One region of the Alicyclobacillus tolerans genome, then DNA from elsewhere that is predicted to be linked to it. Evidence: predicted binding sites of a transcription regulator. Region 1 holds the regulator's gene; each other region holds the start of a gene.
The links. The regulator LexA, encoded in region 1, represses DNA repair genes until DNA is damaged. The targets are predictions, from matches to a motif close to CGAACATATGTTCG.
Positions count from the first base shown of each region.

Region 2: the regulator LexA is predicted to act here: its motif matches at 1,814-1,827, upstream of ACOJUR_RS01900 (YhjD family protein).
Region 3: the regulator LexA is predicted to act here: its motif matches at 1,344-1,357, upstream of pcrA (DNA helicase PcrA).

Region 1 covers NZ_JBMGNK010000002.1:1,784,087-1,787,372, reverse strand. The annotation lists gene ACOJUR_RS08920 (DHA2 family efflux MFS transporter permease subunit) at 1-776, opposite strand, end outside; gene lexA (transcriptional repressor LexA) at 1,026-1,664, shown strand; gene ACOJUR_RS08910 (hypothetical protein) at 2,336-3,160, opposite strand; gene ACOJUR_RS08905 (gamma-glutamylcyclotransferase family protein) at 3,108-3,286, opposite strand, start outside.
Region 2 covers NZ_JBMGNK010000002.1:358,666-361,951, reverse strand. The annotation lists gene metG (methionine--tRNA ligase) at 1-1,308, opposite strand, end outside; gene ACOJUR_RS01905 (hypothetical protein) at 1,325-1,543, opposite strand; gene ACOJUR_RS01900 (YhjD family protein) at 1,844-2,101, shown strand; gene ACOJUR_RS01895 (DNA polymerase IV) at 2,088-3,286, shown strand, end outside.
Region 3 covers NZ_JBMGNK010000002.1:793,423-796,708, forward strand. The annotation lists gene ACOJUR_RS04035 (DNA recombination protein RmuC) at 1-682, shown strand, start outside; gene ACOJUR_RS04040 (hypothetical protein) at 833-1,078, shown strand; tRNA gene ACOJUR_RS04045 (tRNA-Pro) at 1,184-1,259, opposite strand; gene pcrA (DNA helicase PcrA) at 1,433-3,286, shown strand, end outside.

The DNA of each region.
Region 1 (3,286 bases):
GAGAGATTAAATAGAGGCGCTTTCACACGTAATTCTATCCAAACAAACAATATGAAAAGTACCAGCGTCAAAACAAATAACCCAAGAGTGCGCAGCGATAACCAACCCCAGGACTGTCCTTCGGAAAGTGACACAAGCAATCCTACAAGCCCTAGACCAAACGTGATCATACCAAGCCAATCTGATTTGACCTGTTGCTTAGGTGACACATCCGCACGAAGTACGATCATAGCGGCAATCATGCCTATGATGGCAAATGGAATGGTTACAAAAAAAATAGAGCGCCAGCCAAAAGCGTTTATCAGCGCGCCACCTGCAACAGGTCCTACGATAGAGCCTATTACCCAAGAAGTGGAATTAATCCCCAACGCCTTACCAAGTTCATTAGCAGGAAACGCTTTAACAATGATGGGTGTGGCAGTGGCTAGAGCTAATGCAGCTCCTGTTCCCTGAATAAAACGATATACAATGAGTGCACTTCCAGAATTCGCAATACCACATAAAAACGTGGCTACTGTGAAAATTGCAAGACCAGCTATAAATATTTTTTTAGTACCTATGAGGTCCGACCATCTACCTGCAGGAAGAAGAAAAACCGTACTGGTGATAATGTACGACGTAATCGTCCAAAGTCCAGTTACAACTGAAATATGGAGACCAGACATAAGCCGGGGCAAACCAATAACGACAATTGTGGCATCCACATTCGTTATAAACGAAACTAAAGTAACAGCTGCAAGTATAGACCACTTCAATCTTATATCTGATTGCGCCACAAAACACCATCCTTTCAAATGGAAAGACATTTACTTATAGTAACTTGAGCGGTCTAGGTTTGACAATAGATGATTTGTACATGGCTATGGCCTTGAAAATGTCATTTAAAATTCTTACATGATTGAATAAAACGCCAAAATATTTTTGATTTTCAACACAATCCAACAAACCGGAACATATGTTTGCATCCAAAGAATATTATGCTATGCTTAGGATTAGAATGTACGCATGAATGGAGTTTTGTGGCGATGGATATTAGCAAACGTCAGAAAGAAATACTTGATTTTATAGAAAAATGTATAGCAGAAAATGGATATCCGCCATCCGTTCGAGAAATCGGAGAGGCAGTAGGACTCGCTTCTAGTTCAACCGTCCACGGTCATTTAGAACGGTTAAGCCAAAAAGGATATCTACGAAGAGATCCAACTAAACCTCGTGCAATCGAATTATTAAAGAAGCATACTCAAATCGCGAAAAAAACTTCAACAAATTGGGAATCGTCTTCTGCAATTTACTATGCTCCCATTATTGGAAAAGTAACCGCTGGTAAACCCATCACAGCTGTAGAGCATATAGAGGGTTATTTCCCTTTGCCAGATACGTATCATTCTCCTGAACAAATTTTTTTACTTAAGGTTCAAGGTGACAGCATGATTGAAGCTGGTATTATGGATGGAGACTTACTTTTTATTCGCCAACAGTCAACTGCTCAAAACGGTGATATTGTCGTAGCAATTACGGATGATGAAGAAGCAACTGTAAAAAGATTTTTTAGAGAAATGAACAGAATTCGACTTCAACCAGAAAACTCTTCGCTACAACCCCTTTATTTCAATCATGTAAATATTTTAGGAAAAGTAATTGGGTTATATCGTTCTTTTTCATGACTTTATATTTTATGAACAATAAAATATAAACTACGATTTACTTCTACATCATATAGAAAAGTCACTTATTCGATTAAAAATCAAGATAACTTTTTTGATATTCGACTGTTTGATTTATACGATTTTTCAGAAAGAGTACTGAAGCAAGTTTAGAACTTTATATAAAGTATTTTCATAACTCATAAACATGAATGAATAAAAGTCTGAAAACCGTTTAAAATCACATCATAGAATGGGCAGCAAATTTATAAAACTAGGACAGCATGCTGCCCATATCCCACATACAAAAGTTAGCCCAATAAGCCAGATGTCTGACTCAACGCACTTCCCAGCTGATTGACTGGATTGGAGCTACTTCCTGAGGAACTCAGACTACTACTCAACTGGTTTGCTCCCTGACTTAATGCACTTCCCAGCGAGTTCCCCAGTTGTTGAGACCCTTGGCCTAAAGCATTTGTCAAAGAGCTTGTTAGATTAGAAAGTGTACTTTGTACACTTGAAAGTGGATTAGCGACTCCAGGTATTGATTTCATATTCCATACTAGAACATTCCCGGTTGTATCACCATGTATCCATAAGTCCAGAAAAACCTTGTTTTATCAGGGTTTTCTGGACTTTTTATGTTCAGAGGTTTTGCTCAGTTTGGAACAAATTCGTTACTTTTTCGTTACTCATTCGTTACCGTGATCTCGTTCATACACTTCATAGTTGTGCAGCTGTTCCTTCATCTCTGTGATCCACGATGCGTCCAGCCGACTCCCTTTTCTCGACTCATCACCTAACCCAAAGTACGTCTGCACCGTCCACGGCGGCAAATAGACGTCTTCTGCATCGATACGGATATACTGATCACTTGCGCTTCCATTGGAATTCGGTGAAAAATCACCACAGGTTTGCCCATACTCAGCATCCGCGCCCGTCCATTGCCGTTGTGCCTGACAAATCGTTCTTCCCTGTTCTTCCACAAGAAAACGGCACGCCCTACAATCTCCGCAAGTTCGTTTACGTATGTCAGCATTAGCTCTCAGAATATAGGCATCCTTGCGTTCCATGAGCCGCAAGGCACCGTTTTGAAGCAAAGACTGGATGAGCGTTCGTTCCGTGAGAATGTTCCACTCTACAGGCGGCTCATCCGAAAACTCCATCTCTTCCCATTCTTCCTGTTCCTCTTCACTTGCCCACGGCGGGGGAACCGTATTGTCGTGAATCACCGCAGGCCCGTATAAAATCTGCGAACGCTGCCCCCACATTGTACAGTTTTGATGCAAAGGTTTCACAATATGGTAGCGAAAAAAGAATTGCGTGTCTTCTCTTTCATCTCCTGAATACACTGCGCCATACAACCAGGAAATCAGCCCCGTAATGGAATGACACTCCACAGGCGGCTCCTCGCCAAACTGGGCAATCAGTTCCCAGTCCGCCGGTCTACCCTCTTCCAGCGGCCTAAAAAAATGCTTCTGCCAACGGTTGAATCTCTCTTCCACAGGTATCGTCAATCTCATCCGCCTCCGTTTCTATGCAACGAATATTACGCAATATCTGAAATATCGCGGATACGGCTTCTTCCGGTGCACTTCTCATCAACAGGTACAAGTAGTGCGGGTGTGGGCGAACGTCCCAAA
Region 2 (3,286 bases), 1.4 Mb from region 1:
CAGCGCCCAAGGAGCAGTCTCGTCAATATATTTGTTGCCCTGACGTACCAACTTCCACAGTGCCTCCAGCGCCACAGAGAATTCCAACCGTTCCATGTGCGCCTCTACTGCGTCGACTGTCTCATCCACTAAATGAGCCAAAGCGAGATCGACCGCTTCCCGCTGCCCCGGGCGCGGCACCACACCTTGCCGATAACGATGCAACATAGCCACACTGCGATGAACAAGATTGCCCAGATCGTTCGCCAAATCAAAATTGAGCCGTTCAATCAACGCTTCCGGTGTGAAAACGCCATCCTGTCCGAACGGAATTTCACGCAACAAGAAATAGCGAATCGCGTCTCGCCCATAGCGCTCAATGAGCAGAAGCGGATCGACCACATTACCTTTGGATTTGCTCATTTTCCCGTCTTTCATCAGCAGCCAGCCATGAGCGTAGACCTTCTTCGGCAACGGCAAACCAAGCGCCATTAAAAAGATCGGCCAGTAGATGGTGTGGAAACGGACAATCTCCTTGCCCACCAGATGGACGTCTGCAGGCCAGTAGCGTGCAAACTGCTCCTCCTTTTGCGGATCAGACGATCCATAACCAATAGCCGTAATGTAGTTGGTAAGCGCATCGAGCCAGACGTAGACAACGTGTTTCGGGTTGCTTGGCACATGTACGCCCCAATCAAAAGAAGTTCGAGAAACACATAAATCTTGCAAGCCAGGTTTGATAAAGTTGTTAATCATCTCGTTTTTGCGCGATTCTGGTTGTATGAATTCTGGATTTTCCTCATAAAACTGGAGAAGTCGGTCAACATATCGACTCATCCGGAAAAAGTAGCTTTCCTCTTTGGTGTAATGCACAGGACGGCCACAATCAGGACACTTGCCGTCCACCAATTCGCGTTCACTCCAGAAAGATTCACAGGGTGTGCAATACCACCCTTCATAATCGGATAAATAGATGTCCCCCTGCGCAACCAACCGTTCAAACAGGGCCTGCACCACTTCGGTATGACGGGACTCTGTGGTGCGGATAAAATCGTTGTAGGAAATGTCCAACTCTTTCCACAAATTTTGAATCCAGGCAATAATGCCATCGAGAAACTCGAGTGGTTTCTGACCAGCAGCCTCCGCGCTTTGCTGGATTTTCTGGCCGTGTTCGTCCGTCCCTGTAAGAAACATGACATCGTAGCCACGCAACCGCTTATAGCGGGCAATGGCATCAGCAGCTACCGTGGTATAGGCGTGCCCAATATGCAAGCGATTGCTCGGGTAATAAATAGGTGTGGTAACGTAAAATGTTTTTGGATTCGTCATGTTAAAACTCCCTTCTCTATCCATGCCAGTCCATACCAATCGGTGTAACACCAAAAAGCCCGCCCCTGTTTGGGGCGAGCTGTATAGCCGCGGTACCACCCAAATTCATGCGCTCGGGCTGAAAAATGATGTTGGTTGGAACTGCAATCATCATTCTCATTACCGTATGACGCACCTCTGGCAAGCGGACATGCTTTTCTGTCCACTCTGTCCGGTAACGGGGACTTCCGCGCAAACCTCGCCCCTACGCTCAGCCTGCGGCCTCCAAAATCATACTCCCTGGCCACCTCGCCATCGGCTCGCACCCTCCCGACTCGCTGCGGACTGTGCGCCAGGTACCCTTTTTTCATAGGCTCTTATTCGAGATTCGTTTGACAATAAAGCTCTTGGAGAAATTCTACAAAACCCTATCCACTTCGTCAATTCAGCATTTCATTCAATCCCCTCAAAATTTGACAAAACTTTTCGCTTGATTTCAGCGCAGAAATGCATATACTGATAAATACGAACATATGTTCGTTAAGGGTGATCAATCATGAGACCAACTTTAGCCATTCGCGGCCTCCTTCTGCTCGATTTGGCAGAGCGACATATCCATCAACAACGGGCACGCTTACTTCGCCTTTTGAAGGAGAGCCAAACAGAGATTGTAGACGTGATGGAAGAAGACTTGGAGTGGGTAGTCAAATATAAAGAAAAAGGATACACACACGAAGCCATTTATATGCGCCCCATGCTGACAGCAGAGCTGGAAGCACGGATGCAACTGGGTCCTGTCCATGAGCAGCACTGAATGGATTGTAGGTCTAGTGGATATGCAAAGTTTCTACGCGTCAGTGGAGGTGGCCACCACTCCAGCCTTCACAGCCAGCCGGCATTTAGAATGCGATGAGAGCGACCCCCCACTCGCCGTTACAGGTGATCCAGAGCGACGAAGCGGTATTGTTTTGGCCGCCTCGCCAACAGCCAAAGCAATGGGCGTTTCCACCGCCATGCGACTGGGGGAAGCTGTCCGCGCATGCCCAAAACTCATCTGCGTGCGACCACGCATGCGTCTTTATTTGGAAACTTCTCTGCGTATTCAAGAGACCATTCGTCAAATGTTCCCTAAGGCAGAATCTTTCTCGATTGACGAATGCTTCTTTGCCTTTCCTTATCCAAGCCATTTTTTTGCCGATCCGTTACAAACCGCCAGCGAATTGCGCACCCGTATCTGGGATCAATTTCGTATTCGTTGCCGGGTGGGTCTCGCTCCTAACAAATGGGCAGCCAAAATGGCCAATAAGGCGGCCAAACACAGACGGGGCGGCGTGATCTGGTGGACGCAAGATCAATTGATACACGAATTGCACGCACTACCTGTAACAGAGATGTGGGGACTGAAACGGCGCGCGCAAATATTAATAGAAGAGTTTGGATGCCAAACAATTGGCGATGTAGCACGCTTACCACTGGGACGTTTGCGGACGCGGTTTGGTGTATGGGGAGAGGTTATCCAGCGATGGGCCCAAGGCCAGGATGGCAGCACTTTGAACGACAATGCGTTACAGACGCCGCATCGGGGTTACAGCAACCGCACTACGCTACCTCGCGATTTTTATCAGAGAGAAGAAGTAGCGGTAGTAATTTTAGAACTATTGGACGAAGTCTGCTCTCGTACCCGTTACACACAGCAGTGCGGGCGGCGCATAGGGCTTGGGCTGACCTACGAGGGCATGACAGGTGGATTTTTCCGTGCCAAAACCCTGCCGCGCCCAACCAATCGCAGTGAACAACTTTACCCGATTTTACTCTCCCTGCTCGATACGCATTGGGACGGAAGTGGCGTACGAGCTGTGAGTGTCTCACTCGATTTGCTGACTGAGGAAAGCGGTACACAGCTCGATCTCTTTGAAAATGTGCCGCGCCGCCAGCAACTTTGGCGTACTGTGGACCATTTACATGCCACCTTTGGCGAAACGAGCATTATCCGCACCAG
Region 3 (3,286 bases), 990 kb from region 1:
GTATGAGAAAAATGTCTCAGTGCGCAAAGGTTCTGCCGATCGCGTTGAGTTTGCCATAAAATTGCCAGGTCGTGATCGTCAAGATGAAGCTGTATGGTTGCCAATTGATTGTAAATTTCCATTGGAAGACTATCAAAGGATGTTAGATGCGGAAGATAGGGGGGACTTGGAATTCATGCAGGAAACTGCCAAGTCTCTGCTGTCAAGAATTCGTCAAGAGGCAAAATCGATATCCGACAAATATCTTGACCCACCTCATACGACAGATTTTGCTATTCTGTATCTGCCCATTGAAGGCTTGTTTGCTGAAGTATTGCGTCAACCAGGCATGCTGGAAAAATTGCAACAAGAATTTCGGGTGATTGTCTCAGGCCCCACCACCATCACAGCTTTGTTAAACAGTTTGCAAATGGGATTTCGTACACTGGCTATTCAAAAGAGATCGAGCGAAGTTTGGGAGTTACTGGGGGCCATTAAGACACAGTTTGGTACATTTGGGGACTTGCTCCAAAAAACTCAGAAAAAATTACAAGAAGCAAGTAATGTGATAGAACGAGCTTCTCGAAGTTCGCGCGGCATTGAACGTAAATTAAGACAAGTGGAAGCATTGCCGAATAGCCAAGCGTCTTTATTGTTGCCTGAATTGGGAACCGAAGAAGAATGGGAAGAACTTGATCAATAATCTAGACCTCAGACGTACTTAGATAAAAGACAAAGAAGTTTTCTTTTCATTCGACTTCGAATTGGGGAGTGGCAATTGTCAGTGCCTCTTTGTTTGAGGATGGCGTAAAATGACAACAGACGATAGGTGGCTGGACTAGGGGGTAGGAGTATGAACGATGACTTCTTGACCAGAACTATAGTCTGGGCCATGATATCATTTTTGCTTCTGGAAGCTCTCTTGCCGGAAGGGTACAACAATATCGCTTTTCTATTCCTTATTTTGCAATCTACGCTTATCTACGTCCTTGGTATTGCTAGACAAAAGAAAATTGATTTTACGGCTACAAGCGCCAGACTTTTCATTACTTATATTGCGCTTGCTGCTTTAATCGTCAATACGAAAGATGAAAAGTAATGGATTGTAGATTAAAAAAGTCGCCTGATTCTCTCGATTTAAACAAGGAATCTGCGACTTTATTTTTTATGTTTAAAAAAACGGATTATCACATTCTAGGCAACCTGGTCGGAATGACAGGACTCGAACCTGCGGCCTCACGGTCCCGAACCGTGCGCTCTACCACCTGAGCTACATTCCGAAAATAAAGACCTCTATTTGAACAAAAGCTACTATAGCACGCTTCCTCTTGGAGCGTCAACTCTCTAAAAAGCCTTTATATGTTCGGTCATTTGTTCGCATCCATGAGTTGAGGACTGATATAATAGAAATCATCCTCCAAGGGAAGTTAGGTGCTTGATGTTTATGCATAAAATGGGAATTGGCAGCGAGCGCATTCTCGACGGACTGAATCCCGCTCAATTAGAAGCTGTACAAGCTACAGAGGGACCACTTTTAATTCTCGCTGGTGCGGGCAGCGGAAAAACAAGCGTACTCACTCGCAGGATAGCTTATCTGCTGGGGCATTGTCGAGTTTCGCCTTGGAATGTGCTTGCCATTACTTTTACCAATAAAGCTGCACGCGAAATGCGTGAGCGTATTGAACAATGGGTTGGACTGGCTGGACAAGATGTCATGGCCAGCACATTCCATTCTTTCTGTGCAAAAATTTTACGCCGCGATATTGACCAGATGGGATACAGTACGCGGTTTACCGTACTTGACAGCTCGGATCAGATTGCCATTGTACGTAAAATTCTGCGCGATTACCAAATAGATAGCAAGAGATTTGATCCGCGTGCGGTGCTGGGAGGCATTAGTCAGCATAAAAATGCATTGGTAAGTCCCCAAAAGGCCAAAGATGGAGCACGTGATTTGTTTAGCCGAATTGTAGCAGACACCTACATCGAATATGAGCGCAGATTGAAACTGAACGAAGCGCTTGATTTTGACGATCTCATTATGAAAACAGTTGAACTTTTTCGCGCAGTTCCTGATGTTCGGTCGGCATACAGTCAAAAATATCGTTACATTCATGTGGATGAATATCAGGATACCAATCATGCTCAATATATCTTGATCCGCCTACTTGCAGATGAGCATCGAAATCTTTGCGCCGTAGGGGATTCCGATCAATCTATTTATGGTTGGCGTGGTGCGGATATTCGTAATATTTTGCAGTTTGAAAAAGACTTCCCGGAAGCCAAGGTGATTCGTTTAGAACAAAATTACCGTTCAACGCAAACCATCCTGGATATTGCCAATCATGTAATTCGAAATAATCGCGATCGTCAAGAGAAGACGCTGTGGACGGATGGTGAAAAAGGTGAGGCTGCTCAACTTTTGGAATGCCGTGATGAGCGTGTTGAAGCTGCCTGGATCTCTCAAGAGTTGGTGAAATGGGTCGAAGCGGGAGGACAATACACGGATGCTGCTGTGCTGTATCGTACAAACGCTCAATCGCGTGTGATTGAGGAAACCTTTTTGCAACGAGGTATACCCTACCGCATCTATGGCGGTGTGCGTTTTTACGAACGAAAAGAAATTCGTGATTTGATTGCTTATTTAAGACTTATTGACAATCCTGCGGACGACGCTTCATTTTTGCGCATCGTCAATGTGCCAAAACGCGGAATTGGTGACACATCGCTAGGCAGATTGGCAGAATATGCAAATGCACATCAAATGCCCTTGTTGGCGGCCTGTGAACATCTCGAGGCTGCTAGTTTAAGCGGCAAAGCTAAAATGGGTTTAACCTCCTTTGCGGAGTGGATGGAAGAATGTCATGAACAGCAGAAAAAATTGTCGGTTACAGAAATCGCTCGTCTGATCATTGAGCAGACAAAATACGTGGAGATGCTGCAGACAGAACATTCTTTAGAAGCAGAGAGTCGCATAGAAAACCTCGAAGAATTTCTCTCGCTGACGAAGGAGTTTGATGAAAATTGGCCAGGATTGGAACCTGTAGAAAGGCTGAGTCAATTTCTTACTGATGTCTCCCTGGTGGCTGATACAGACATGGATAATGGTCGCCCTTCGCCTGAATCGGCGCAAGGTGTCACACTCATGACACTGCATAGTGCCAAAGGACTGGAATTTCCCATCGTTTTTTTAATCGGTATGGAAGAAGGTATTTTTCCGCATAGCCGCTCTTTCAATAGTGAAGAGGAACTGGAAGAAGAACGTCGACTTTGCTACGTGGGAGTTACCCGCGCCCGCAAACGACTT